Regions from separate parts of the Cytobacillus solani genome, predicted to be linked through region 1. Evidence: riboswitches for the same ligand, from Rfam matches in the RefSeq annotation. Region 1 holds a riboswitch; each other region holds the start of a gene.
What was found. Region 1 has a riboswitch for S-adenosylmethionine ahead of FI644_RS12465 (methionine ABC transporter ATP-binding protein). Riboswitches for the same ligand answer to the same signal wherever they lie in the genome.
Positions count from the first base shown of each region.

Region 2: linked by a shared signal. The riboswitch ahead of FI644_RS13515 (methionine ABC transporter ATP-binding protein) and the one ahead of FI644_RS12465 (methionine ABC transporter ATP-binding protein) in region 1 are both predicted to bind S-adenosylmethionine.
Region 3: linked by a shared signal. The riboswitch ahead of FI644_RS05820 (cyclase family protein) and the one ahead of FI644_RS12465 (methionine ABC transporter ATP-binding protein) in region 1 are both predicted to bind S-adenosylmethionine.
Region 4: linked by a shared signal. The riboswitch ahead of FI644_RS21940 (methionine biosynthesis PLP-dependent protein) and the one ahead of FI644_RS12465 (methionine ABC transporter ATP-binding protein) in region 1 are both predicted to bind S-adenosylmethionine.

Region 1 is NZ_CP041305.1:2,489,009-2,496,422, forward strand. It holds gene FI644_RS12445 (metal-sensitive transcriptional regulator) at 1-144, shown strand, start outside; gene copZ (copper chaperone CopZ) at 157-363, shown strand; gene FI644_RS12455 (heavy metal translocating P-type ATPase) at 450-2,864, shown strand; gene FI644_RS27135 (hypothetical protein) at 2,878-3,009, shown strand; gene FI644_RS12460 (DMT family transporter) at 3,295-4,218, shown strand; SAM riboswitch class I at 4,314-4,412, shown strand; SAM riboswitch class I at 4,547-4,652, shown strand; gene FI644_RS12465 (methionine ABC transporter ATP-binding protein) at 4,838-5,869, shown strand; gene FI644_RS12470 (methionine ABC transporter permease) at 5,859-6,509, shown strand; gene FI644_RS12475 (MetQ/NlpA family ABC transporter substrate-binding protein) at 6,527-7,357, shown strand; gene FI644_RS12480 (M20 family metallopeptidase) at 7,394-7,414, shown strand, end outside.
Region 2 is NZ_CP041305.1:2,700,839-2,708,252, reverse strand. It holds gene FI644_RS13520 (methionine ABC transporter permease) at 1-245, opposite strand, end outside; gene FI644_RS13515 (methionine ABC transporter ATP-binding protein) at 238-1,263, opposite strand; SAM riboswitch class I at 1,414-1,521, opposite strand; gene FI644_RS13510 (O-acetylhomoserine aminocarboxypropyltransferase/cysteine synthase family protein) at 1,687-3,003, opposite strand; SAM riboswitch class I at 3,155-3,257, opposite strand; gene FI644_RS13505 (hypothetical protein) at 3,346-3,684, opposite strand; gene FI644_RS13500 (MFS transporter) at 3,835-5,106, opposite strand; gene FI644_RS13495 (thioredoxin family protein) at 5,236-5,544, opposite strand; gene FI644_RS13490 (toprim domain-containing protein) at 5,551-5,907, opposite strand; gene FI644_RS13485 (YusG family protein) at 6,142-6,390, opposite strand; gene gcvH (glycine cleavage system protein GcvH) at 6,486-6,869, opposite strand; gene FI644_RS13475 (arsenate reductase family protein) at 6,939-7,298, opposite strand.
Region 3 is NZ_CP041305.1:1,143,878-1,151,291, reverse strand. It holds gene FI644_RS05845 (DUF3231 family protein) at 1-978, opposite strand, end outside; gene FI644_RS05840 (FusB/FusC family EF-G-binding protein) at 1,191-1,829, shown strand; gene FI644_RS05835 (hypothetical protein) at 2,184-2,399, opposite strand; gene FI644_RS05830 (hypothetical protein) at 2,577-3,032, shown strand; gene FI644_RS05825 (hypothetical protein) at 3,053-3,478, shown strand; gene FI644_RS05820 (cyclase family protein) at 3,521-4,279, opposite strand; SAM riboswitch class I at 4,378-4,477, opposite strand; partial or broken gene FI644_RS27315 (HD-GYP domain-containing protein) at 4,647-5,104, shown strand; gene FI644_RS05810 (ATP-binding protein) at 5,102-5,878, shown strand; gene FI644_RS05805 (phosphatase PAP2 family protein) at 6,025-6,699, shown strand; gene FI644_RS05800 (lipid II flippase Amj family protein) at 6,767-7,414, shown strand, end outside.
Region 4 is NZ_CP041305.1:4,366,220-4,373,633, forward strand. It holds gene FI644_RS21930 (bifunctional homocysteine S-methyltransferase/methylenetetrahydrofolate reductase) at 1-1,034, opposite strand, end outside; gene metC (cystathionine beta-lyase) at 1,037-2,227, opposite strand; gene FI644_RS21940 (methionine biosynthesis PLP-dependent protein) at 2,215-3,336, opposite strand; SAM riboswitch class I at 3,420-3,530, opposite strand; gene FI644_RS21945 (2-oxoglutarate dehydrogenase E1 component) at 3,942-6,782, shown strand; gene odhB (2-oxoglutarate dehydrogenase complex dihydrolipoyllysine-residue succinyltransferase) at 6,784-7,414, shown strand, end outside.

The DNA.
Region 1 (7,414 bases):
GCGACGCAATCAGCGTTGAATAGTGTTGCAAAAATTCTTCTTGAAGGGCATTTAAAGGGCTGTGTGGTTGATCGCCTTCAAGAGGGAGATACGGAAGTATTAGATGAAGTTCTTGTAACCATTCATAAATTGATGAAAAAATAAGGAGTGTTAAAGATGGAAAAAGTAACTCTAAATGTAGCAGGCATGTCATGTGGACATTGTGTGAAAGCAATCGAAGGAAGCGTAGGCGAATTAGCAGGTGTTTCTAAGGTTAACGTTCAACTTGAAAATGGAACAGTAGATGTTGAGTATTCTTCAACAGAAGTATCATTAGATAAAATTAAAGAAACGATTGATGATCAAGGATATGATGTAAACTAATATTTTGCGTTCTAGCCGTGCTAAAGTTTAGCACGCTCTCTTTTTCAAAAAAATATACCCTATATAGGTATAGGAGGCTTAAAGAAATGAGTGAAAAAGTGGTTGAAAGTCAGTTTCAAATTACCGGAATGACCTGTGCAGCATGTGCAACACGAATTGAAAAGAGTCTAAATAAAATGGAAGGTGTGTCAGATGCGAATGTGAACCTGGCACTCGAAAAGGCATCAGTAAAATTTGATGCTGCAAAGATGGGGCCAGCTGATATTCAGGAAAAAATCAGAGCGCTTGGCTATGATGTGATCACGGAAAAGGTTGAACTCGTTCTAACTGGAATGACTTGTGCAGCATGTGCGACTCGCATCGAGAAAGGTCTAAATAAAATGGATGGGATTATAAGCGCGAACGTGAACCTTGCCTTAGAAAAGGCAGCGGTTGAGTTTAATCCGTCCATCGTATCACCAGCTGAGATGACACAAAAGGTAGAAAAACTTGGCTATGGAGCAAGTGTGAAAAGTGAGGATAATGAGAAAGGAACGGTCGACCATCGATTAAAAGAAATCGAAAAGCAGCAAGGGAAATTTATTTTTTCCCTGATCCTATCCTTGCCGCTTTTATGGGCAATGGCTGGTCACTTTAGCTTTACCTCTTTCATATACGTACCTGAAGCATTTATGAATCCGTGGGTGCAAATGGCACTTGCCACACCTGTACAATTTTATATTGGTAAGCAGTTTTATGTAGGCGCATATAAGGCGTTAAGAAATAAGAGTGCAAATATGGATGTGCTTGTTGCATTAGGGACATCAGCTGCTTATTTTTACAGCTTATATTTATCTTTAAAAACAATTGGCAGCGGTGCGCATCCGGAAGGACTTTATTTTGAAACAAGTGCAGTGCTTATTACATTAATTATTCTTGGTAAAGTTTTTGAGGCAAAAGCGAAAGGCCGTTCTTCAGAAGCAATCAAGAAACTTATGGGTCTGCAGGCAAAAACAGCAACTGTCATTCGAGAAGAAAAAGAAATGGAAATCCCGCTAGAGGAAGTAGTTGCTGGAGACATTATTCTAGTAAAGCCAGGAGAGAAAATTCCAGTCGATGGCGAAATTCTTGAAGGCCAGTCTGCCCTTGATGAGTCAATGATAACAGGAGAAAGTGTTCCAGTTGATAAAACGGTTGGGGATAGAGTTATTGGCGCAACATTAAACAAAAATGGATTTATTAAAATAAAAGCAACAAAGGTAGGGAAAGAGACAGCTCTTGCCCAAATTATTAAAGTGGTAGAAGAAGCACAAGGTTCAAAAGCGCCGATCCAGCGTCTAGCGGATTCTATTTCCGGTGTCTTTGTACCAATTGTTGTAGGAATTGCTGTCATCACATTTTTCGTGTGGTACTTGTTTGTTGCACCAGATGACTTTGCAGAAGCACTCGAGAAATTAATTGCCGTCCTTGTTATTGCATGTCCATGTGCACTCGGTCTTGCTACACCAACATCTATTATGGCAGGATCTGGCCGGGCTGCAGAATATGGTGTTCTTTTTAAAGGTGGAGAGCATCTTGAAATGACGCATCGAATTAATACAGTGATTTTAGACAAAACAGGTACAATCACAAATGGAGCACCAGTATTAACGGATGTCATCACAAAACTAGAAGAAGCGGAATTTTTAACATTAGTCGGTTCAGCAGAAAAGCAATCTGAACACCCGCTTGCACAGGCAATCGTTGAAGGAATTCAGGAGAAAAACATCACTCTTACCCACCCTAGTGCGTTTGAGGCAATCCCAGGCTACGGAATTAAAGCCCTCGTTGATGGGAAAGAAGTGCTAGCCGGCACACGACGTTTAATGAAAAAATTCAATATTGAAATAGAACATGTGTCAGACGATATGCTTACTATTGAAAAGCAAGGAAAAACAGCGATGTTAGTAGCAATCGATGGTGCATTCGCAGGAATTGTTGCTGTTGCCGATACAATAAAAGAAACATCAACCGAAGCCATTAGCCGTTTAAAGGATTTGGGACTTGAAGTAATTATGATTACAGGCGACAACGAGCAAACGGCACAAGCGATTGCGAAGCTTGCTGGGGTCGACCGTGTAATCGCAGAGGTTCTCCCTGAAGGAAAAGCAGAAGAAGTGAAGAAGCTTCAGCAGCAAGGGAAGAAAGTCGCAATGGTAGGAGACGGAATTAACGATGCACCAGCGTTAGCAGTGGCTGATATTGGAATGGCAATCGGAACAGGAACGGACGTTGCGATGGAAGCAGCTGATATCACCTTAATTAGAGGCGATTTAAACAGCATTGCCGATGCCATCTTTATGAGTAAGAAAACGATCCGCAATATTAAGCAGAATCTATTCTGGGCCTTTGGCTACAACACGCTTGGCATTCCGATTGCAGCTCTAGGATTTCTGGCACCATGGCTTGCGGGAGCAGCAATGGCCTTCAGTTCAGTTTCTGTTGTCCTCAATGCCCTTCGTCTACAACGAGTAAAATTATAAGGGAGAGATTCATATGAAAAAATGGGCGCTTTCAGCAATCGTTTATCTGTTAATTGTCGTAGGCGGATACTACTCCTATACGGCGATTGCTGGATCACCAGCTGATGATCCAGGTCATTCTGATACGGAGCAGCATGAAAAATAAGATGAAATAGGGTTTTCATTTGGAGATAAGGAATAGATGGTTTAAAAAGATCCCCACGGCTGCTCTAAACAGCTGTGGGGATCTTTTTTAATTAGGTTTTATCCTAAGTCTGAAAATAAAAATAATTAAGTTTTTAATGATTTACACGACAGATAGAACACTCTATAATCAAAGGAATGGCGTTTAACAAATAAAGAAAGTGAGGGGTAATGAAGGAAAGTATATGTTGTTCTAAGACTTCTACAGCATTGGCTCTATGATAAAAGAAGCAGGGGTGAGAGAGCAGTGAAAATAGCCTATTTCCAGCTGGCATTATCAATGGCTTTTGTAGGCGCAAATGTTGCGGTTGGCAAAATAATTGTTGAGGATGTCCCGATCTTTCTTTTTTCCGAAACAAGATTCCTGATTGCTTTACTTTTTTTAGTTCCAATGATGTTGATCAGCCGGCCGCAAGCGGTGAAGTTGCAGAAAAGTCACTGGGGCTATTTAATTTTGCAGTCATTTTTTGGTGTTTTCTTGTTTAGTGTTCTCATGCTTTATGGGGTACGTTTTACATCTGCTACAGCTGCAGGAATTATTACGAGTACCGTTCCGGCGATAATCGCTCTTCTGTCATTTTTCTTTTTAAGAGAAAGAATGTCTGCTCCACAGGCTATTTCTATTTGTCTTGCAGTCTTAGGGATATCAATTATTACCTTTCAGACGAACTCATCAACTTTAGAAAGCCCCTTATTTTTACTTGGAAATGTACTTGTCTTTGGTGCCGTTATTTCAGAAGCCTTGTTTACCATATTTGCCAAAAAGCTATCAGCTGTGTTGACGCCGATTCAAATGGCTACAGGAGTGAACATCATAGGCTTTATTTTCTTTCTTCCTTTTTCGATAAAGGAAGCGATCACTTTCAATTTCATAGATTTAGAACCGACTGTATACTTGCTTATCGTTTATTATGCAATCACTGCCAGTGTGCTTTCATTCGTTCTTTGGTATAAAGGAGTTGCAAAGGTAAGCGCTAATATAGCGGGAATCTTTACAGGGTTTATTCCAATAACGGCAACATTGGTAGGCATTGGTTTATTAAAAGAACCTTTTGGTCTGAATCAACTGATTGGAATCATGTGTGTGTTAGGAGCAATATATCTTGGAACAAGAGGAACAGAAACAAAGGAAATGGATCAATCCTCTCAACATTCAAAAACGTATCATTGATCATTGCATTCATAAATTTCGAAAAAGTAGTTGACTTTTTATTTTATTGAATGTAAAGTATATTTCAAGTTAACCAAATCGAATATGTGAAGTACTTCTTATCAAGAGAGGTTGAGGGACTGGCCCTACGACACCTCGGCAACGGACTTATTGTACCGTGCCAATTCCAGCAAGCATGTCTTGATAGATAAGAAGAGGCGCAAACGTTGAATTCTGTCCTCTTCTTTTTAAGAAGAGGTTTTTTGTTGTAAACAACAAAGGAGGAATTCGAGTTTTTTTGTGTAATAATCATAGTTTTCGCATTGGAATAATAAAAATAAAATATACATTCTTATCGAGAGAGGCAGAGGGACTGGCCCGATGAAGCCTCGGCAGCGGATTCCATTTTGGAATCTATGCCAAATCCAGCAAGCGAAAAGCTTGAGAGATAAGAAGAGACCCCCTGCCCTTTATTTGTGAATAAAGGAATGCCCTCTTCTTGTTTTCAGGAAGAGGGATTTTTATTTCCTTTTTTTCATAAAGGACTGGGGCACGCAATTAAAAAGGATCAAAAGTTTGCCTGCACACCCACAGGCAATTCCAAGTATAAAGGTGTCAGTCACCGGAAGGAGAGAACAAAATGATTGAATTTCAAAATTTGAAAAAGGTGTATACCAGCGGCGGACAGCAGGTTGCGGCACTGAATGGAATTGATTTAACAATCAATAAAGGGGAGATTTTCGGTGTAATCGGGTTTAGCGGAGCGGGAAAAAGCTCGCTTATCCGCTGTGTCAATTGGCTCGAGCAGCCTACATCTGGCCGTGTGATTGTGGATGGATATGATCTGACAGCTTTATCAGCAAAGGAAATCCGTGAGGTAAAAAGAAATATCGGGATGGTCTTTCAGCATTTCAATCTCCTAAACTCAAAAACGGTGTTTGCGAATGTGGCCATGCCATTAATTCTAGCAAAGGTGCCAAAAGAGGAAATGAAGAAAAGAGTGAATGAGCTATTAGAGTTTGTAGGTTTGTCAGACAAAGCGAATAATTATCCAGATCAGCTATCAGGCGGGCAGAAGCAGCGGATCGGTATTGCAAGGGCACTCGCTACAAAGCCTTCGATTCTCTTATGTGATGAGGCAACTTCTGCACTTGATCCGCAAACAACAAGCTCGATCCTGGAGCTGTTGAAAAAAATAAATCGAGAATATAACATTACGATTCTCATTATCACCCATGAGATGGCAGTCATCCGAGAAATTTGTGATCGGGTTGCAGTTATTGAAGCGGGGAAGATCATTGAGGAAGGGACTGTTTTCAATGTCTTTTCGTCACCGAAAACAGAGACGGCAAGAAACTTTGTCAGCTCTGTCATGAATGACCAAATTCCTGATTCCATTAAAGAGATTGTTGAGAAAAATGAAGGACTTCAAAAGATTTTCCGAATCAATTTTATCGGCAATTCAGCAGGCCAGCCGCTGCTCTCACAGCTGGCGAAGAAGTTTGACATTCACATCAATGTTCTTTTTGGAAATATTACCGAGCTGCAAGGCACGCCTTTCGGGAATTTGATCGTTGAATTTCAAGGGGCAGAGAGTGAAATCAACCGGGCATTAATGTTTATCAGCCAAGAGAAAGTAACAGTAAAGGAAGTGAAAGCACATGCTAGTTAATTCAGACCAAATTATTGAAGCGCTTATTGAAACAATTCAGATGGTGGCATTTTCTCTATTATTCTCAGCTGTTCTCGGTCTGCCGCTAGGGATTCTTCTTGTCGTAACAAGAAAGGGGCATCTGCTGGAAAATCTGCCAGTTTTCAATGTAATCAACGGAATTATTAATATTTTCCGCTCAGTGCCATTCATTATTCTAATGGTGGCAATCATTCCGGTAACAAGATTGATTGTAGGCACATCGATTGGAACAGCGGCAGCAGTCGTTCCACTCGTATTTTACGCTGGTCCATATATTGCCAGATTAATAGAAAATTCCTTGCTTGAAGTAGACCCAGGTGTCCTTGAAGCAGCTCAGGCGATGGGAGCAACACCGGCGCAAATCATTTTCAAATTTCTCATCCCAGAGGCGCTTAGCTCTTTAGTATTAGCCTTTACGATTGCAACAATTGGTTTAGTAGGAGCTTCTGCAATGGCTGGAGCTGTTGGCGGGGGAGGACTTGGTGATTTAGCTATTACATATGGCTATCAGCGGTTCGACACAATGGTTATGCTGATCACAGTAGGTATTTTAGTCGTAATGGTTCAAGGGCTGCAAACCTTTGGCAATATATTATCAAAAAGAATTCGCAGACGATAATCAGGAGGATGACAACAATGAAAAAGTTATTTTTAGCATTCATTATTTTAACACTGGCCGTTTTTAGTACAGCGTGCTCAAGCGAAACAAGCGGAAAAGAAAAAACCGTAAAAGTGAAGATTGGTGTAAGCGGATCAGATAACCGCATTTGGGACTTCGTAGCAGAAAAGGCAGCAAAGGAAGGCATTGAAGTAGAAATAATCAGTTTCTCTGACTATGTACAGCCGAACATTGCCCTAGCTGAAGGCGAGCTTGATGCCAATGCATTCCAAACCGTTGCGTACTTTGACTCTTTTATAAAGGAACATAATTTAGATTTAGTGCCAATTGCCACGACAGTTCTTGCACCAATGGGAATTTATTCTGAAAAATATAAGTCTATTGATGAAATTCCTGAGGGAGGAAAAATAGCGGTACCAAATGATGTATCCAATATGGGAAGAGCGCTGCTTCTTCTTCAAGAAGCTGGCCTGATTAAGCTGACAGACGATTACGATGGCAACGGATCATTAGATAAAATCGTTGAAAATCCTAAAAATCTTGAAATTGTCGAAATGGTTGCAGCACAAACACCGCGTGTTCTCCCAGATGTAGCAGCTTCCGTCATTAATAACGGAATTGCAGTTGACGCAGGATTCAATCCAACGAAGGACTCCATTTACCATGAGAGTGCTACCGCTACTCCATATGTCAATATCATTGCCACACGAGCAGAAGACAAGGACAAGAAACATCTAAAGAGATTGGCTGAGCTTTATCAAGAGGATGATGTAGCTGAATTTATCGAAAAAGAATACAAAGGAAATTCCATTCCAACATTTATTCCGTTAAGCGATATTGGCTGGTAATGGATTTAAATAAAAAACATTAGGGAGGAAATAATCATGTCAACACCATTAAAAACA
Region 2 (7,414 bases), 210 kb from region 1:
GGAATTAATAAAACGATTAATATAATGAAAGGAATCGATCTGAAAATATTAACAAATGCTGCTATAACTTTATTAATCACAGCGTTTTCCCATATATTACCTTTAGATGTTAAGAAGAGCAGTAAGCCTAATAAAGCACCTATAATAAATGTGGCTAATACTGAAATGCTTGTCATGTAAAGAGTCTCTTTTGTGGCCTCCCACATCGTCTCCCATTTTACATTTGGAAACCATTCATTAAGCATTCGTAATCACCTCCACTCCAACATGCTGGGAATGGATATATTCGATCGCTCTAGCTAATTCCTCTTTTTCCCCATCGATATGAATGAATAAAGTCCCATATGAGCCGCTTTGTGTTTGCGATATTTTCCCTTGAAGAATATTAACTGTCACCTGAAAATTTCGAATAAGATTGGTAATAAGTGGCTGTTCTGCTGACTCTCCAACAAATCCAAGCTGTACGACACGTCCGTGTGGATATAGATCAAGTAAATGATCAATCGTCTCTTTTGTTTCCTCCGGTTCCGTCACCTGTTGAACAAAACGCTTTGTAATTTCTTCTTGCGGGTTTTTAAACACATCCAGTACCGGCCCCATTTCAACTACTTTTCCGTCTTCCATTACCGCAACTCTATGACAGATTTTACGGATAACATGCATTTCGTGTGTAATTAGGACTATCGTTAACCCAAGACGCCTATTAATATCTACGAGTAAATCAAGTATGGCATCTGTTGTTTGCGGGTCTAGCGCGGAGGTAGCTTCATCGCATAAAAGTACTTTCGGATTATTCGCAAGTGCTCTTGCAATTCCGACTCTTTGTTTTTGTCCTCCGCTTAATTGTGAGGGATACGCATCCTCTCTTCCTTCGAGACCAACAAGCTTAATTAATTCGTCGACACGTTTCGCTCTTTCCCTCTTTGACACACCTGCGATTTCAAGCGGAAACGAAATGTTCTGTCTGACTGTCCTTGACCATAGCAGATTGAAATGCTGAAAGATCATGCTGATTTCTTGCCGTGCCCTTCTTAGCTTGCTACCCTTAATTTTAGATACTTCATTATTTGCGACAACCACTGTTCCCTCGGTCGGCAGTTCAAGACCATTTAACATTCGGATTAACGTGCTTTTTCCTGCTCCGCTATAGCCAATGACACCGAAGATCTCTCCCTCGTTAATCTCAAGATTAACATTATCTACAGCTTTTACCTGACCTTTTTGGGAAGGGTATATTTTTTGTACCTTTTTGATTGAAATCATCGTCATGCTGCACACCCTCTTTAAATCCAATTTTGCTTATCACTTTTAAAAGCCTTAATATATATGCGCTCATTCTAGTATTTTTCTTTTGGAAAAGAAAAATGCCTTTCTGACAATGAGCAGAAAGGCATAAAATAATTATTGTCCTTTCTCTCATCTCCCAAAGCAAGCTTTGCTTTGTGTGAATTGGCACCATTTCATTTTCATGACGGTTGCCGGGCTTCAAAGGGCACTTCCCTCCACCTCTCTTGATAAGAGCGTAACATCTATATTCAATTAACACTTTAAATTAGTAGTGATTACATTTACGAAAATTATCGTATCACGGATTTATTGAGGGTGTCAACGATTTAAATTATAATTTAGTATTTTTAAAAGATAGTATTTTTATCCAACTTTCAAAAAACTAAGATATGTCAAAGCTTATGCCTTAGAAGTTAACGATGTAATCCCTGTTGCAGACTCAATGGCTTGCTCTAAGTCATCAATTAAATCCTCTGCATTTTCAATTCCAACCGAAATACGAATTAAATCCTCTGGTACACCTGCAGCTTTTAACCCTTGTTCATCTAATTGCTGATGTGTCGTGCTGGCTGGATGAATGATCAAACTCTTAGCATCTCCTACATTTGCTACATGAGCCCATAGCTCCAAATTATTTATTAAACTCGCTCCAGCTTTTCTTCCTCCGGATATACCAAAGACCACAACAGAGCCAGCACCTTTAGGCAGATACTTATCTGCTAACGGTTTATCAGGGTGATTTTCACTTCCAGGATATAGAATCCAATTAATAGCAGGATGTGCCTCTAAATATTCTATGATTCTTTTCGTATTTGCTATATGCTCTTTCATTCGCACATGCAGCGTTTCTAATCCAAGTGTAAATTGGAATGCATTCTGCGGACTCAATGCAGGTCCTAAATCCCTCAGCAGCTGAACCCTAGCTTTTGTAATGTACGCAACCGGTCCAAGTGCCTCGCTATAAACAAGATCATGATAACTGGAATCCGGTTCTGTAAATCCAGGGAATTTTGGTGAATTCCAATCGAATTTACCGCCATCTACAATAATTCCTCCCAATGTCGTCCCATTACCTAACAGCCATTTTGTAGCGGAGTGAATGACAATATCTGCTCCATGTTCAATTGGTCTGCAAAGATATGGAGTGGCAAATGTATTGTCAATTAGAAGAGGAATCCCATTCTCATGAGCAATCTCAGCTACTTTTTCAATATCAAGCACTTTTAGACTTGGGTTGCCGATCGTTTCTGCGAAAACCGCTTTCGTTTTTTCTGTTATCGCTTCTCTGAAGTTTTCTGGATTTTCTGGATCGACTAGCTTTACATGTATTCCGTATTTTGGAAGAGTTACAGCAAAGAGATTGTAGGTTCCTCCATACAGGTTAGATGCTGCAACAATCTCATCGCCTGCCTGAGCAAGGTTAAGAATTGCTAACGTAATTGCCGCCATCCCACTTGAAACGGCTAGTGCACCTACACCGCCTTCTAACAAAGCAACTCTCTCTTCAAATACGGTTACTGTTGGATTATGAATCCTCGTATAAATATATCCGGATTCCTTTAACCCAAAAAGATTTGCTGCATGCTCAGTATTTTTAAATTGGTAAGCATTGTTTTGATAGATTGGTACAGCCCTTGCACCTGTTACAGGATCAGGCTGTAACCCGCCATGTACACCAATTGTTTCCAAACGATAGTTTCTTTGTTTTCCACTCATTTTTCATCTCTCCTTTTTTATGTGCATGAAGGTCAGGCATTATCCTCTGATATGCAATCACAATAGAATCACTGACTTAAAAGACAACAACCCCATTTAAAAGAAGAGCTGAAAAAAACCCTCTTCACAAGAAGAGGGTTGATATCATCTCTTCTTATCTTCCAGAGCAATCATGCTCTGCTGGAATTAGCACCGTGTAAATTACCGGTTGCCGGGCTTCGTCGGGCCAGTCCCTCCGCCTCTCTTGATAAGAATATTCAGTTTTTTCAGTCAGTTAATTAATTCCAATAATAACATATTGATAATTTAAAGGTCAAGTGGAATTTTGAATTTATTTATAACTTAACTTACACGCTGCTTTGAAAGAAGAAATAATGATTCTAGAAAGAGGAGTCTTCTGAAAGTAGAATCTACAAGTATATTTTTCGCTCGTATTGCACTTCTTAATTTTTCATTTCCCATTAAGATCGAGCAAATCCTCTCCTCCGTGCCAGTAATAAGTACATCATAAGTATCAGTAGGTTCAGGAGTGCAAATTTTCACATCCCCATTCTGAAATCGAATACATAGGATTTTATCCTTTGTCCGAATACATAAAGTGAACGTAACACCCTTTAAAAACACAGCTAAATGCCCTTTTGTTTTTACCTCATGAATAAATGCAGCAGTCACTTCCTTCATGCCCTCACCCCAGGTTAAACGGATAGACAGCAGGCTTTTCATCCATTTGTCTTACAATACTATTTCTTCCATTCACTAAAGATTCCTGCATGATTCGTTCGACATTAACTATGGAACATTTCCTGAGAAATATGTCATTTAATTTATTTTTCAGACCGTTTTTGCCACTTTAACAGCTGAGTTTGTCTTATTATAGTTTCGAAAGACGATAAAGAAGTACACAGATCCTACCAAGTATAAAGAGGCAGTAATAGTAAATACGACTGCATACCCCCAGTATGCACCGTATTTTATGACAATCCCCGTGGATACAGGTCCCATGATGGCCCATCCTAAATTAAAAACCATCTGGTTAACCGAATTTGCCAACCCCTTCATCGAATCTCCAACCTTCGACATCATTAGTGACATTTGAATTGGATTTCCAGCATTCATAAGGGCTTGCCGGAATAAAAAGCCGATTGCTGCCAGCCAAAGACTTTCCGTATATGCTGTCATTAGCAGAAACGGCAAGGAGGATAGTTGAAGGATAACAACCGCCTTCACTTCACCAAACTTCCTAACAACCATTGGTCCAATAATCATTGCAATTGCCGTTGCCGCTTGGCCCATTGAAATGATCAAGCCGATTGCTGAATTAGAAGCTGAAAAACGATCAGCAAAATATAAATTTAAATATGGAATGACTAATCCGGCACCGACACCAATTAACAGCTGCGCGAATGCAAATAGAAAGATAATTTTTACATGCTCATTTTTATTAAAAATGGGTTTTACTGAAACGGTTTTCTTGTCCCTTCTGTTCTTTCTCGGATCACGTTGTTCATTAAATTTTGTAACTGGAATAATGCCTATTAGGAAGATAATGCTTCCAATCAGCAGGGTAAAACGAATACTATTTAATTCTGTTGTCATTATGGAAAATAAATCAGTTAATATGCCGCCGCCTAAGTTTCCAATGACATTTGCCCCTGTCATGACAGCAAAATGAATACTAAATAAATGAACCCTTTGTTCAGGCTTTGAATTTTCTGCTAGCCAAGGAATCCCCGAAACCTGAAAGAAAGCAGTCGCCAAGCCAGTTGCAAAAGCAGCTAGTACTAATAAGGATTGAGCTTCGATTACACTTCTAGATAGTAAGACAAGTCCGGTTGCTGCAGCCCCATATAGCATCGCTTTTCTTCTTCCAATTCGATCACTGAAGACACCTGCCGGTACGAGTGCGATAGCTGTCGCAAGCGCGGTCATCGATATCACTTGCCCGTTAATTTGCTCATTATAGCCTAATTCCCTGATATAGAAATTATAAATAACCATAAAGATGCCAAAGCCGATTTGCGTAAAGATATTTGCCATAAACGCTAGCCGAATATTGCGATTATACCCTTTAATTTGGCTGGCCCATTCTTGATAAAACGCCATTTTCACACCTGCTCCACCAATATTTCGCATCCCTAAATATAATAATCCCTCAAGGAAGGTTTTGTAAATATATTAGTTCGAGAATTTCGAAAATAAAAAAAAGAGTTAGGTGTTTGCCACCTAACTCTTTTAGATCAAGCTCTTTATTTTGTTTAATAAATATGGAACCGACTGAAAAGCATACACTTTTTCTTCAAGCATTCCATTTTTAAAAATAAGCAAGCATGGAACGCTTTCGATCTCCCACTTTTCGGCTACATCTGGCATATAATTTAAATCCGTTTTTCCAATTGGGAGATTTGGCAAAAGCTCCTTTATTACCGTCATCATTTTCCCTGCCACCTGGCAGGTTCCACATAATGGAGTGTATAAGTAAATCAAGCTTACCTGATCTCCTGCTAATGCCTCACTTATCATTTTCCGTGACCATTCCTGCAAAACAAATCATCCTCTATCTAAAAACTCCATATTTACATCAATATTGGCACCCAATAACACAGTTGCTAAATGGTGCTCAGGTGCGGTTGCTACTTCCCGATACATCCGGTCAATATACAGATGCTCAGCTTCCGGAAATTCTCTTTTAAATTGTTTCCGAAGCTTTTCACCTGCATCATCTGCATCAACCAAAATAAATACATCCTTATCAAGCAGCATTTCAATTAACTCATCAAGCTTAGTCAGGCTGATGGTTCCATTTGTACAAATAATCTCGACAGGCTCACTTACGATTGCTTTCACCTTTCTTTTATCCGAAGTACCCTCTACAATAATAACCTTCTCTGGAAATGTTTCATTCATATTCATCACCTGAACCTGAGTTGGAGTTTTGGGATAAGCCTAATATGTTAGAAAGCAAAATCCAATTGATATGTGTAACTTTATCATACCATATTCAATATTCGAGATAATGGTGTTCAACTCCTGCTAAGTAAAAATACTATAGTAAATAGGCTTACTCTTATTCATCCATTATATCCATTCATCTCAGCTAAATAAAATAAATAAACAGCGGAAACGTTCCCGCTGTTCATACTAACACCAGCCACCCTCGTCGCAATCTGTATAACATGCTTGCGGACTTTCTGTCGTTGTTACATGCTGGTAAATCTTTTGCCTATCTGTTTCAAAATGATGGTCCATCTGAATGGCAGGCTCTTGAGGCAGACGAATACTCCCTATTCTTTCATTTTCTAAATATAGTTCAATTTCTCCATCCTTCAACTTTCCAACCACACGATCTGTAATATCAATTTTATTATTCTTTAATACCACAATAACCATCCTCTCTCGTTCTATTGGTTATAGTGTTTCCCTTTCTAAAGAAATAAAAAAACCAAATAAAGGGAGGTACCGCATATGCAGCACCTCCCATTTTATTAGTCTTCTTTAACCATTTCTTCGTATTGTTCTGCAGTCATTAAGTTATCAATTTCACCTGCATCAGATGGTTCAACTACAATCATCCATGCTTTCTCGTATGGAGATTCATTAACAAATTCAGGGCTGTCGCTTAAATCCTCGTTAATAGCAACAACTTTTCCGCTGATTGGTGCATAAAGCTCAGATACCGTTTTAACTGATTCTACACTTCCAAATGGCTCGTCTGCAGAAACGATGTCTCCTACCTCTGGAAGCTCAACGAAAACGATGTCTCCAAGCTCAGATTGAGCAAAGTCAGTAATCCCAATACGAACCTGCTCACCTTCTGTTTTTACCCACTCATGCTCTTCTGAATAACGTAATTCCTTTGGTGTGTTCATTCCAAATCCCTCCATTTTTTTATTTCAAACTATGATCGTAGTATCGATCTCTTTTCCATCATGGCAATCTTACGCAAGCCATGTTTTTTCATAATCCTCTTCCTTAAAGCCAACCGTCACTTTATTCCCATCCGTTAAAATCGGACGTTTAATAAGCATTCCGTCGGATGCCAAAAGATTAAGCAGCTCATCATCTGTTGATGATTTAACTTGATCTTTTAAGCCGAGCTCACGGTACTTCTGACCGCTTGTATTAAAGAACTTCTTAATTTCTAAGCCGCTTTTTTCATACAAGTTTCTTAAGGAGTCAGCAGAAGGCGGATTATCTGCAATATGTATTGCTTCATAAGCTAAATTATGGTCATCGAGCCATTTCTTAGCTTTTCGGCATGTCCCGCATTTCGGGTACCAATAAAAAGTTAGACTCACTGTCCCACCACCTAGATTATCATGTCCCATTTTAAAAATAAAGGAACTGTCTTTAAATAAATACTATCATAATTATAGTATATTTCATAACGGATGACTCCAGATGATAATTCGAC
Region 3 (7,414 bases), 1.3 Mb from region 1:
ATTAGGAGCAAGTGGCGGTTGTTCTAACCATTTATTTTGTACCATTATATTAAACCATTTCTTTGTTACTAAAAGATTTTTCAGAATGGTCCCTTCATAAGCTGCTACTAGGTCTGTTCGCATGGCGGATGCAAGACCTGCCCCATGATAATTTTGTGCGGCTTGAAATAAGAAACCTATATGATACAACATTAACTTTTCAGAAAAAGGGGAGTCTGTTGAAGTTGTCACTTCTGTTTCCCAGGATTTCGGAACAGGCAAATTATCCGCCTGCATTATTTTTGAAAATGATTTTATTTGCCCATCAGCCGTTTTTTCGGAATCCGTAAGAAACTTTCTTACTTCTTTTGTTTGAGCAACTTGACTGAATGCAATAGAAAGGGTTTTAGCCATAATACTTTTTTTGAGGTTGAAAGAAATACTAATGATCTCTGTAGCAGCTAACTTTCTGCCCTTTCCGAAAAATCCATCTGTGAAATCTTGGCTGGAAATAAACTCAGGGTTTTTGGCTGGATAAAATAAAGGGTCTCTTTGAAAACTTCCTTTTTCAAGTAAAAGCTCAATGGTTTGATGATACATTTTTTTCGCATCATTATCGCATGAATCGTAAAATTCCCTCAAGTCTTTTCTAACAGAAACCGCTAATGAAGTGGTATGTCCGAGCAAACCATGTAAGGTCATGATATGTAAATAATTCAAGCAAAATATATCTGTGAACAATCTTTGTTTACCTTTAAAGAGATCAGATTCGGTAAAGCCAATTGGAACTGGAAACCCTTCTTCCTCAAAAAAGGTTACAATTTCTTTTTTTTGTTTTCCAAATGTGTTAATAGCACTGTCGAAAATGGATTTTATTTGCTCGTCTTCAATAATAGAATACATATATCTATTTACCACATCTATCATTGTGCCGTTCACATACTCTCCCCATAACGTTCCTATTTCGGAGGATGTGAGTTTTAGTTTATTCCCATCCACAATATCACCTCTTGGAATATTATTTACCAATTAGTAATTGTTATGAATTAAAAAAAATGTTATTAAGAGACACACTTTCACTTTAAATAAACAGTTGTATCAATGTTATTTTATATGGCTTTTTTAATTCCTAACCAATTTTTCCATTGAATCCATATTGCGTACCTTATAATGTTAAATGGAAATATGTTTATTACAGGAGTGAAAAAAGAATGGAGCCTTTCATTAGAAGTGATCAATATAACTATATTAAAAATCAAATACAAATACTCATCAATGGATATACAACCGTCAATGATAAAGGGGTTCTTAATGCATTGAAAACCCTTACGGATGAAAAGATAATACATTTGTTCGATGATCTAAGTGGAGAGCAAAGACAAATATTCAATCCGATCGTTGAAATTAGAGAGAGAGATCAAGCAGAGGTATTTTTATCACAATTAAAGCAGTATGTGATTCCTTTTAAAGATATAACCGAACATTCAATAAAAAAATTATTCCCAAAGGCAAAGAAGTTAAAAGTCCCCTCACTAGATCAGATAGATCGATATGAAATATCTTATTTAGGATGGAATGATACAGGCTCAAATAAAAAATATATTGTTGCTGAGCAAAATGATAAATTAGTTGGGCTTCATGGTTCTTTTAAAAATGTTAGCAAAAAAGGAATTTGCACAATTTGTCATGGCCATGAAGAATTAGGCATGTTTATCATGGAAATGAGAGGATCAGAACAAGGAACATATATAAAGAGAGGTAATTATATTTGCCAAGATAGTCAAAAATGCAATCAAAATATTAAATCATTAGACAGATTAGCGGATTTTATTAACGGAATGAAGGGATAAACAGGTAAGATGATTCTATGGTTCAACATTAAGCTAATGTTGTTCATTTAGATTGCAAAAAGGGAACTTCGCAAGATAGGAGTTCCCTTCATCACTTGTTTTATAAATCTTCTACTATTTTTAGATTCTGCGGAAAACCTGATATTGTAATGGAGTATCGGTTTTTTGAACAAGCTGGTCTTTTAAGGATTGGATATAACTTGTTAAATCACTTATATCATTTTTCTGGGCTGCAATCCTTGAGGGGTGAATGTCTTTCATTTTTGAGTATGTGTACTGGCTTGAAATAATAATCCGATCCTTAAATATTTGGTTCCCCCTAATATGGTCACCATGCCAATGACTATTAATCACCTATGTAACAGGGTGATTTGTGATTGATTCCGCAATATGCTTTAAATCTTGAGATGCTTGTTGTGTGTTAAATGTATCAAAAACGATTACTTTTCCTCCTAAATCTACAAAACCTGCATTTGCCGCAGCCCCTCCACCTTCTTTTGCTAATACTGCATAAATACTATTGCTCACTTCTTCAAGTTTAAAGTGTTTACTTTGAAATTTTCCATTCATCTGCTTTCCCTCTTTTTCGATAGTGAATATTTTGAAATGAAACTGATTATTAGCATGGAATCAACAATAATTATTTGTTATATTCTAATAATAAAAATTTAGCATGGGTTGTTTTTATTGTGAATAAGCAACTTTATTTAGAAAAGAACGTCTATTTATAAAATAGGAGGAATCGATATGAAAAAATGGTTATATTTTTCAATTACTTCCGTATTCTTTATCCTTGCAGGCTGCGCGAACGGTAATTTACTTTCATCAAAACCACCAGAAGTTTTCATTGAAATTGCCAATGAGAAATATGATACAAAATTAGGTACATACTGCTGGGGGAATTCGTGCATCGATACTGCGGGACCAGTGGAAATGTTAGAAGGGAAAGCGCCAGTAAAAGTAAAACCTGGTGAGAAGATTAATCTTGTAATGGATTATGAGCCAAAGCCAAATAGTATACATCTCTTACAAATAAATGAGGAAAAGGAAGAAGTGGAGATATTAGTTAAGGATCATGAGTTTACGGCACCTGCACAAAAGGGAATCTATTATTTTTCCTACGGAGTATGGTGGATGGATGAAAAGCAAGAAAATGTATCCAACGGGGACGCTTTCTATGCTTTTGCTTTAGAGGTGGAATAGGCAAGGGAGGGGGGATGTATTTGAGAAAGCTCATCTTATTTCTATTGTGTTTCATTTTTACAAGTCAGTTATCTGTTCAAGCACTTAGCTGGGCGTATCCTTTCGTTGTATGGAAAGGAAATGTATATGAAGTAACCGATGAAGAGGTATCTGATATCGGAGACGTCATAGGTAAAGTAAAAAGAGGCACGGATGAAATGACTGGAGAATATTTTGGTGACGCATCAAATATGTATCCAAAAGGCACGAAGTATTATGAAATCAAAGGCATTTCCCCGAAAATAGCGATTGCAGTTGAGGTAGAAGAAAGTAAATGGTATAAAGCTGATTATGTTCATGAAGCACCTAAGCATTGGCTGGAGAATGTCATTATCGTATTGACCTTTGTTATGTTAATTGTTGCAGTATTTACGATTATGATACGAATGAATAATAGGAAAACCTGAAGGGCCATGCTGTCCTTAGCATTGCCCTTTTACTATTCTCTCTTAAGGCAAGATGGCGAAAGACCTGACAGGAAATCCAGAGGCTTTTTCCGGTTTTGGGACAATATTGAAGATGACTGCTCCTTTAGCAGGTATTTTGTCTAAGTTTGTTAATAATTCAATTTGATACGTATCCTGTTCAAGAATGTAATATTCAGCTAAGAGTTTTCCGTTTTTTTGATAGTCTATGCTTGAATCAGTGTCAAACGTTTCATGGCCAATGGCTTTAATTTTTCTTTCCTCTATTAAAAACCTCAATGCATCGACTGACCAGCCAGGGGCATGGTTTTGACCATCATCGTCTTTGTTTTCAAATGCTTCTCTATCCGGCCAGCGTTTGCTCCAATCCGTACGCAGGGCAACAAATGACCCTTCTTCAATCTTCCCATACACCTCTTCAAAACCATAAATATCATCGACAGTTAAAGTAAAGTCGTTATTTAAAGCGGCTTCCTTTGATCGATCGATGACAACTAGCGGCAAAACTAATTCTTTTAATCCTACTTCATCTAGATACCTCGTATTCCGGACGAAATGGATCGGTGCATCAATATGTGTGCCGTACTGTCCAGCAAATTTAAAGCTTTGTGCGAAAAATCCATCATCATGATTAAATAAAGTCTGGAATTCTGCTGAATCAAATGCTGAGAAATGCGGTGAACCAGGACCGAATGTATGGGTTAAATCAACCCATTCTTTTTCCTTTAATAGTTGAATGGCTTGGAGTAATTCGTTTGATACTTTCGTTAACTCATTTGACATACAGATCACCTCATTAGAATTAGATGATGGGGCTTTTATTAAAAATAAAAAACCCCTTCTTTAAACAAGAAGAGGTTTGGCATTCACGCTTTCGGCTCTTCTTATCTTCAAGCATGACGCTTCTGGAATTAGCACAGTACATTATCGTCTGTTGCTGAGGTATCAATGGGCCAGTCCCTCCACCTCTCTGGATAAGAAAAATTGCATATTTAATTTATTTATACCTACCCTACATCTAATAATTGGAATTGTCAAGACGAAAAAAGAATTTTCGAAATAGAAAAAAATGTGGGATAAAAGTAGGGATTTGTCGATTTTCCTCACTTAAGGGTTATAATAAATATAATCTATTTTTGTGAGGAAATGTATGAAAAAACAGAATATCCATACTTGGCTGCTTCATGAAGAGAAGCGGGCACTTAAAATGTATTTAATCACCTTTTATATAACCTTAGTTTTATATGATTTTTTTTACTACTACTTGTATCCAAAGTATATTCTGCATTCAGAAACAGGGATAAATAGCCCGTTAGGCTATTGGAATTATGTGATCATCTTTGGATTAATTCCAGTTGCTTATTATTAGTTAGAAAGGAAAAACAGCACGCAATAAAATATATTTACATTCTTGTTTATATGATACTTACGGCACTAAGTGACATCATTCTATTTTCGAGTGAATCTGGCGAATATGCAAGCGGGAATGCGGCAGAATTAATCCTAATATTATTTTCGCCCCTTTTTATTAATAAATGTTTCTATTGGGTTGTTACGATTGTTTCTATTTCCAGATATTTTATTGTAGGTTTACTTATTCATTCAATGGTAGTGGTTATCCCGATTGCTTTAATCATTATTTTTTCTGTGATTACCTACATTTTATTAAATCGATTCAATTCTTATATTTATGCATTAACCTCTGCAAATGAGGAATTAAGGCATAAGGAAAAGCTGGCATTTATCGGTCAAATGGCAACTTCGATTGGACATGAAATCCGAAATCCTCTTGCTTCATTAAAAGGGTTTACACAGCTGCAAAAAGAAAAATATGTTCAGGATCAGAAGTATTTTTCAATTATGGAGCAAGAAATTGAGCGGATAGATTTAATCGTAAATGATCTCTTGCTGCTTGGAAAGCCAAAAAACACTCAATTCCAAAAGAGTTGTTTGAAAGAGATTATTTTCTATGTGATATCGATAACGAAACAACAGGCTAATGAAAAAAATATTTCGTTATCAGTAGAAATGGATGAGTCGATTCCATTGATTGAATGTGTAGAAAATCAGATTAAGCAGGTGTGTATTAACCTTATAAAAAATGGCCTAGATTCAATGGATAACGGTGGAATGTTCAAGATTCTTTTAAAGCATGAATTAAAGAATGAAATCTCGATTAGCTTTATCGATCAAGGCTGTGGCATAAATCAATCTGAGCTGAATAAGCTGTTTACTCCATTTTATACAACAAAAGGTGATGGAACTGGTCTTGGGCTTATCGTTACGAAAAAAATAATCGAAGACCATCAAGGAGAAATAAAGATTGAAAGTGAACTGAATAGGGGAACACAGGTAGAAGTGATATTGCCTGTTGTTCAATGATCGGGTTATGTTAGAAAATGAAATTGTGTGTTAAACAATAAGGACTAGCACACTTTTTTAATAGAATTTAGGTGTGCCATAAATAAAAGACCCGATAATTGTCACCCTATAGATATGAAATAAATATTTGAGGTGACTTTGTTAGGATGAATGATAAATCTCAGCTTTCAATCCCTATTATTATAAGTATACTCTCTCTTTTAGCGTTCAGCTTCATGGCATTTATTGTTCGCGTTAATAAAATCATTCAATTTGATAGTACGGTTATTTCATTTGTACAAGGATTGGAAAATTCAGCCTTAACCGTTGTTATGAAAGTTTTTACATTTATTGGAGATACAAAAGCAGTTATTGTTCTATCGATACTTGTAATTATTTTCTTATACGTAGTTCTTAAACATCGAATAGAATTGATTTTATTTATTGTAGCAATAATAGGATCAGCTATGCTGAATCAACTATTAAAGTACTCTTTTCAACGGGCTCGCCCTGAACTACATCGGCTAATTGAGATCGAGAGCTACAGTTTTCCGAGCGGGCATGCGATGAACGCATTTACAGTATATACTGTCATATCTTTTCTGCTATGGCGGCATATCCCTTCAAGAGCTGGTCGAACAACATTAATCATTATCAGTGCATTAATGATTTTTTCCATTGGAATAAGTCGTATTTATTTAGGGGTGCATTATCCAAGTGATATAATTGCTGGCTATTTTGCAAGTGGGTGCTGGCTTGGTATGGTGATTTGGTTCTTCCAGAGGTATCAAGAAAGTCGCAGCAGAAAACGTACATACAAAACCTCGACTAGCAAAGGGTAAAAATAGCTTAATATCAAAAGAGAATCTATTAAATCCGAGTCGAAATTTACAATTGGGGTGAATGGAAATGCTCCTAGGGTTAATGGTGCTAACAGTATTAATTCATTTAGTTGATACACTGTCTTACTCCGTGCGGTTAAATTCCGTGAAGAGCGGAAAATTTGCACTTTCCATGTCTTTATTTAATATTTTTGTTCTTGTATCTAGGACCGCCAATATGTTTCAAGCACCATTGATCGGTACACTTATAGGAATTAGCATTGCGAAAGAGATAGATCCTTTAAAAGATATTCGACTGGTCATTTTCTCGGCAACAATTGGTACGCTTATAGGGATCCTATTCATACCTACTTTTCTTAAACTATTTGCGATCGCTGTAAATAGACTTGAAACAAAGGGTTCAGTTCCTTCCATTGTAGTAGAGGCATTAAGCGTTTCGAACATTAAGCGTATGTTAAAAAAGACAACGAAACCGCGTAAAAAGATGTTTTATAGCTTGCGTTATAGAGAAATTCCAAAACGGCTTTTAATTCTAAACACAGTAATTACAGCTATTTATACAATAGGGGTGATTTCTGCCTATTATGCAGCTTACTTTGTAGACGAAGAATTTCTATTAGCCGCTGCGGGCTCTTCTGGAATGATTAACGGTGTTGCCACCATATTATTAACGTTGTTGGTAGACCCGCAGTCTGCAATTATTACAGACCAAGCT
Region 4 (7,414 bases), 1.9 Mb from region 1:
AAAGCCTTCACACCCTCGAAAAATTTTGCTGTATTAAGGTGCTTAGGGGGATCAAGTTCGACAATAACAGATGATCTCATTTTTACGATTTCCTCTAAAGGAGTATATTCTCTTACAGGTATATTTCCATCAGAAATACGTATCTGCTCACGTTTCTTAATTAATTTTTCTGAAATTGGAGGGAGGCCCTTGAGTTCAGATGCAAAGGCTTGAATATGATCAGGCGTTGTACCGCAGCATCCGCCAATTAATCGAACACCTTGATTTCGAAAAGCTTTTGCAGATTGTCTGAAATAATTTGGGTCTCCTTCATAATGAAATTTCCCATCCGTATAAGCTGGGATACTTGCATTTGGATAAGCCGATAAATAGGCTCGGCTAGGAAGGGGAATATCCTCTAATGTTACTAGCATATGATGGGGGCCAAGACGGCAATTTAACCCAACAACATCTGCACCAAGATTCTCGAGACGTTCGATAGCTTTTGAAATCGGTGTTTGATCCTGAAGAACACCGACTTCATGAAGGGAAACCTGGGCAATAATAGGTAATTCAGTTTCTTTCCGAACAATTTGGAGTACATTTTCCAGTTCTTCAATGTCATAATACGTTTCAAGTAATATACCATCTACCCCTTCAAGAAGGAGACAATAGAGCTGCTCCCGAAAACTTCTTTTTATCTCCTCAAGAAAAACCATATTTGGCTTCATTCCTCGGATTCCGCCAATCGTCCCAACTACATAGCTGTCTTTTCCAGCAGCTTTTCGGGCATTTCGGACTGCGGCAGTATTGATTTCCTTTACATTATCCTCAAGGCCATATCTTTGCAGCTTAATATAGTTGGCAGCATAGGAATTTGTTTGAATGAGGTTTGCACCCGCATGGATATATGCTTTATGAATTTGCTGGATTTGTTCCGCTTGGGATATATTTAATTCTTCAAAGCAGCAATCTGTCCCATAAGAATAGAGAAGGGTACCCATTGCTCCATCAGCAATGAGGATTTCATTTTTCATTCTTTCAAGTAAACTCATTTTCATCCTCCTCTATGAAATACTTTTTCTTCGAAACTACTTGCAGATAGTGCTGTCTTAAAGTCCCTTAATAAATCCTCTGAGTTCTCCAAACCAACAGAAAGGCGAAGGAGACTATTACTAATTCCTCGTTTTTCACGTTCATGAAGGGGCATGGCTGAATGGGACATTTTTGCAGGATAGGAAAGGATGGATTCCACAGCACCAAGACTCACAGCAAACACAGGAATTTTCACCTTTGAAACAAAATCTCTTAATATACTTTCATTTTCAAGTTCAAATGAGAGGACAGCACCAGCATCTTTTGCTTGCCTGCCTTGTAAAACATAGTGTGGATGGTCCTCCAGGCCAGGATAGTAAACATTTTTGATGGCTGGATTTTCCTTAAGGGCTTGGGCGATTTGTTTGGCCGATTGGATAGATTGAGCAAGTCTCACATGTAACGTTTTGATTCCGCGTAGAACGAGCCAAGCATCCTGTACACCAAGCACTGCTCCAAATGAATTTTGCAAAAATCCGATTTTATCTGCAAGAACTGGGTCCTTTACTACAGTAAGACCAGCAACAACATCACTATGCCCAGATAAAAACTTTGTTGCACTATGCAGTACTACATCTGCTCCTAAAGTTAATGGCTTTTGTAATGCTGGTGTTAGGAAGGTGTTATCAACGAAGGTTAAAGCCCCATGAGACTTAGCGATCGAGCTGATTGCTTTAATATCCGTTACTTTCAACAGTGGATTGGATGGAGTTTCAACGTAAAAGACCTTTGTATTTGGACGAATAGCTTGCTTAACATTATCTAAATCAGTCATATCAACAAAAGTATGGTTAATTCCATATCTTGAAAGCACTTCAGTTACAAAGCGGTATGTTCCGCCGTATACATCCTCTGTAATTACTACATGATCTCCCTTTGACAATAAAAGGAATGCAGTTGAAATTGCAGCCATTCCTGAAGAAAATGCAAAGCCTCTAGTTCCTTCCTCCATATCAGCTATAACCGTTTCCAATGCTTCTCTCGTTGGATTTAAGCTTCGGCTATAGTCATACTTTCCAAATGAATCGATATCATACTGATGGAAGGTAGATGCATGATGAATTGGAACACTGACTGCACCAGTTAGATGATCAATTTTTTGACTATTATGAAGAAGCTTCGTCTGAAAACTCCATGACTCTATCTCACACATTGCATACCCTCCGTCCGAGCTTTAGCAAAAGCCTGCTCTAAATCATTTATTAAATCTTCTACATGCTCAATTCCGACCGAAAAACGCAGTAATCGATTGCATACACCTGTTTCAAACCGGATATGTTCTGGAATATCAGCATGTGTCTGAGTTGCAGGGTATGTTATAAAGCTTTCTACTCCACCAAGACTTTCTGCAAAAGTAATGAGGCGAAGAGTTTGTAAAAACGGATTTACCCATCCTTCATCTTTGATTCGGAATGAAATCATTCCGCCTCGTCCTGGATAAAGTACATCGGTAACGGCATCATGTTCAAATAAAAATCTGAAAATTTCCTTTGCATTTCTTTCATGACGTTCCATTCTTAAAGATAGTGTTTTCATTCCACGTATAAGCAGCCAAGAGTCAAACGGACTTAATACCGCACCTGTAGCATTATGATTAGCAGCTAATGCTTCACAGATTTCCTTGCCCTTAGCTACGATAAGCCCTGCCAATACATCATTATGGCCGCCTAAATATTTTGTTGCACTGTGGATAACAATATCTGCTCCTAGTTTTAAGGGCTGCTGTAAAAGGGGGGTGAAAAACGTGTTATCAACAATCAGCAGAAGCTGATGCCTTTTCACAAAATAAGCAACCTCTTCGATATTGGTTTGCTCCATTAAGGGGTTCGTTGGTGTCTCGATAAAAATGGCCTTTGTTCGTTCAGTAATTTCTTTTTCCAGGACTTCAGCAGAAAAAGTTTGAACATATTTACATCGTAATCCCCATTGCTTACAGCCCTGTTCAAAAAGCCGATAAGTACCACCATATAAATCCTTTGAAACGATAAATTCATCGCCAGATTGAAAGAGGGAGAGGACGGTTAGAATAGCTGACATTCCTGAACTACACGCAAATCCTTGGTCGCCTTCTTCAAGCTCAGCAATTGCCTTTTCAAGCAATTGGCGTGTTGGATTTCCGGTACGGATGTAATCATATCCGGTTGATTGTCCAATTCCTTCATGCCGATAGGCTGTAGAAAAGTAAACGGGTGGATTAACTGTTCCTGTATCTAATTCGCTGCGATTGCCAATTTGGGCAAGGATTGTGTCGAGCTTATGCATTATTTACACTCCTTTTGTCTATAAAAATAAAAAAAAGCCTTCTTTAAGAAGAAGACTTTTTCATAATCAATAATTAGCCGTTCTTCTTATCTTTCAAGTTATAAAACTTGCAGGAATTAGCACCTTATTAATCTCATAGATTAATGGTTGCTGAGGTGTCTACGGGCCTTACCCTCGACCTCTCTTGATAAGAAATCATTATTTAATTATTTCAAACTTTACAACATTCTTATAATAAAAGTCAATGGATTTTAAAAAAATGTGTAAAGGTACAATAATATTATTATGTAAACTATCTATTCTTCTATATATTTTTCGAAAAAGGAAGTGATTAAAAAATTAATTGCACCATTTAACATTTATTTATAAGGATCATAAACACTTTTTTAGAATAAGTTTTTCCTTGGAATAGATAAAAAAAATATTTTTCACTATTTTCATATTAAAAACCTTTGAACAACAGGGTTTTACGTGGTAGAATGGCTTTGAAAACGATTTATCCTCTGAAAAATATTATTATTCTAATAATTATCATTTAATGTTAAAAAGTGGATAAATAGTTTATTATGCATTTAATACAAATTCAGTTATGGAGGTCATTTTCCATGAAAAAGCCATTGAATGGCGAAAAGCCTTTTGCTGAAGGCTTTCATGGCCCGAACCTTGGCTATGTCATTGAACTATATGAAGCATATTTAGAAAACCCTGAGTCTGTTGATCCTGAAATGAGAGCGTACTTTGAAACAACAGGATCTCCAGTTGTAGAAAATCGTACAGGGAAGACGGAAATTAGTGGTGTTAATCAAACTGTTCCGCAATTAGAAAAAACATTGTCTGCTATACGTCTGGCAGATAATATTCGCACATACGGCCATCTTGCCGCAAACATTTATCCATTAAATGACCATGAACCTGAAAAAATGCTTTTTGAGCTATCACATTACGGGTTAATAGAAGAGGATTTGTATGCAATCCCTGCTGGAGTCATCTGTAAAGATGCGCCAATTCCGCTAAAGAATGCGTATGATGCGATTGAATACTTAAAAAGCATGTATATGGGTACAATTGCATTTGAATTTCACCATGTATATGACGCAAATGAAAAGAACTGGCTGCGCCGAAAAGTTGAATCAGGCAGCTTAAAGCTGAAATTGCAAAAAGAAGAAAAAACTAAGATTCTAAAAAGATTGACTGAAGTAGAAGAATTCGAAAAATTTCTTCATCGCACATTTGTCGGTCAAAAACGGTTTTCAATTGAAGGGCTTGATTCAATGGTGCCTTTACTTGATGAAATAGTTGCAGAATCTGTATCAAAAGGGGCAAAAACCATTAATATCGGCATGGCTCACCGCGGGCGCTTAAATGTGCTTGCCCATGTGCTTGGGAAGCCGTATGAAATGATTTTCGCTGAATTTCAGCATGCTCCAAATAAAGAGCTTGTACCTTCTGAAGGTTCAATTGGGATTAGCTATGGCTGGACAGGAGATGTGAAATATCATCTTGGACTTGATAAACAAATTAAAGACGAAAATACGACAGTGACACGTTTGACATTGGCAAATAACCCAAGTCATCTTGAATTTGTCGGTTCTGTTGTCGAGGGATTTACACGAGCAGCACAGGATAATCGATCAACAAAAGGCTATCCAATTGAGAATTTAAACTCGGCAATGTCTATAATTATCCATGGGGATGCCGCATTCCCTGGTCAAGGGATTGTAGCAGAAACTTTAAACTTAGGTCAGTTGAAGGGATATAATACTGGAGGCTCCCTCCATATCATTGCAAATAATACAATCGGCTTTACAACAGAATCACGTGATTCACGTTCTACTAGATATGCGAGTGATCTCGCAAAAGGGTTTGAGATTCCGATCTTGCATGTGAACGCAGATGATCCGGAAAGCTGTATAGCTGCAGCAAGATTTGCTAGTGAATACCGTGAAAAGTTTCAGAAAGACTTCTTAATTGATCTTATCGGTTATCGCCGCTTTGGGCATAATGAAATGGACGAGCCAATGGCAACGAATCCATTAATGTATAAAATCATTAATGAACAGCCAACGGTAAAAGAACTGTATGGAAAGAAACTAGTAAATCAGTTAATCATAAACAAAGATACAGCTGACAAAATAGAAGAAGACGTATTAGTAAAACTGAAAGCTGCATATGAAAAAGTACCAGCAACGAAAAAAGAAACAGAAGAATTAAATCCGCCTGAAACGGTAGAAAAAGGCCTGCCAAAACTCAAAACAGCTGTTCCTTTTGAAAAACTTAAGGAAATTAACCAAGAGCTGTTAACATGGCCTGAAAAGTTTACTGTTTTCAATAAGCTAGACAAAATTCTAAACCGTAGAATGAGCGCTCTTGACGGAGAAAAGAAGATAGATTGGGGTCATGCGGAAACTTTAGCATTTGCATCCATTCTCCATGATGGAACTCCTATCCGCCTGACAGGTCAAGATTCTGAACGAGGCACATTTGCCCACCGAAATATTGTTTTACATGACAGCAGCACAGGTAAATCCTATTCGCCACTTCATTTATTATCATCGGCGAAGGCTTCCTTTGCCGTTCATAATAGTCCATTATCAGAAGCAGCTGTTCTTGGCTTTGAATATGGTTATAATGTATTTGCACCTGAAACGCTCGTTTTATGGGAAGCACAATTTGGAGATTTTGCTAACTCTGCACAGGTGATATTCGATCAATTCATCGCTGCGGGCAGAGCAAAATGGGGACAAAAATCCGGGCTTGTCATGCTGTTGCCACATGGTTATGAAGGACAAGGTCCTGAGCACTCAAGTGCACGCTTAGAAAGATTCTTAACACTAGCCGCTGAAAATAACTGGACTGTAGCTAACTTGACTTCGGCTGCACAATATTTTCATATTTTACGTAGACAGGCAGCGATTCTGAAACGTGAAGAGGTTCGTCCGCTTGTCATTATGGCACCGAAGAGTCTATTACGTCATCCGCTCGTTGCTTCTAGCGGACATGAGCTGAGTGAGGGCGATTTTCAATCAGTTATTGAGCAGCCTGGTTTAGGTCAAAATACGGATAAAGTAACTCGGCTTGTTCTCTCCACAGGAAAAATGGCTATTGATTTAGCAGATAACCTAAAAAATGTTGATAACCAAGAGTGGTTCCATCTTTTACGAGTAGAAGAAATCTACCCATTCCCGTTGGAAACGATTCAAACTATAATGAAACGGTATCCAAACTTAAAGGAAATGGTTTGGGTACAAGAAGAACCAAAAAATATGGGTTCATGGAATTTTGTTGAACCAAGATTACAATTTATTGCACAGAAGGAAATAGATGTTTCCTATATTGGCAGACGCAGAAGATCTAGCCCTTCTGAAGGGGATCCAAATGTCCATAAAAAAGAACAAGCACGAATAATAGAAGAAGCATTTATGCACAAGCAAGAGGGAGGAAATTAAGGTGGCAGACATAAAAGTACCGGAACTAGCTGAATCGATTACAGAAGGAACGATCGCCCAATGGTTAAAAAAACCAGGTGATTTCGTAAATAAAGGGGACTATGTTGTTGAGCTTGAAACAGATAAAGTAAATGTCGAGATCATTTCAGAGCATAGTGGGATTTTAAAGGAAGTTAGAGCAGGAGAAGGCGATACAGTTAATGTCGGTGAAACGATTGCCGTAGTTGATGAAAGCGGGGAAGCAGCTGCTGAGTCAGCAGCTGAACCTCAAGCCGTAACAGAAATAGCTCCAATTCAAGAGGCACCGAAACACGCTGCCTTACAAGAAGAAACGGTTCATGTAAGCAATGAGCAGAAGGGACAGCGTCCGATCGCATCTCCTGCTGCAAGAAAAATGGCTCGTGAGAAAGGGATTGATCTGACACAAGTGCCGACAGTTGATCCGCTTGGACGTGTTCGTGCTCAAGATGTATCATCCTTTAGCCCTCGTGAGGAAGTGAAGCAGCAAGCAACACCAGTTCCAAAGCAGCAGGGTGCACCTGCCGTTCAGCCTGCTGGTAAAGAAGTTGAGCGTATTCGTATGACCCGCCGCCGTCAAACGATTGCCAATCGACTAGTAGAAGTACAGCAAA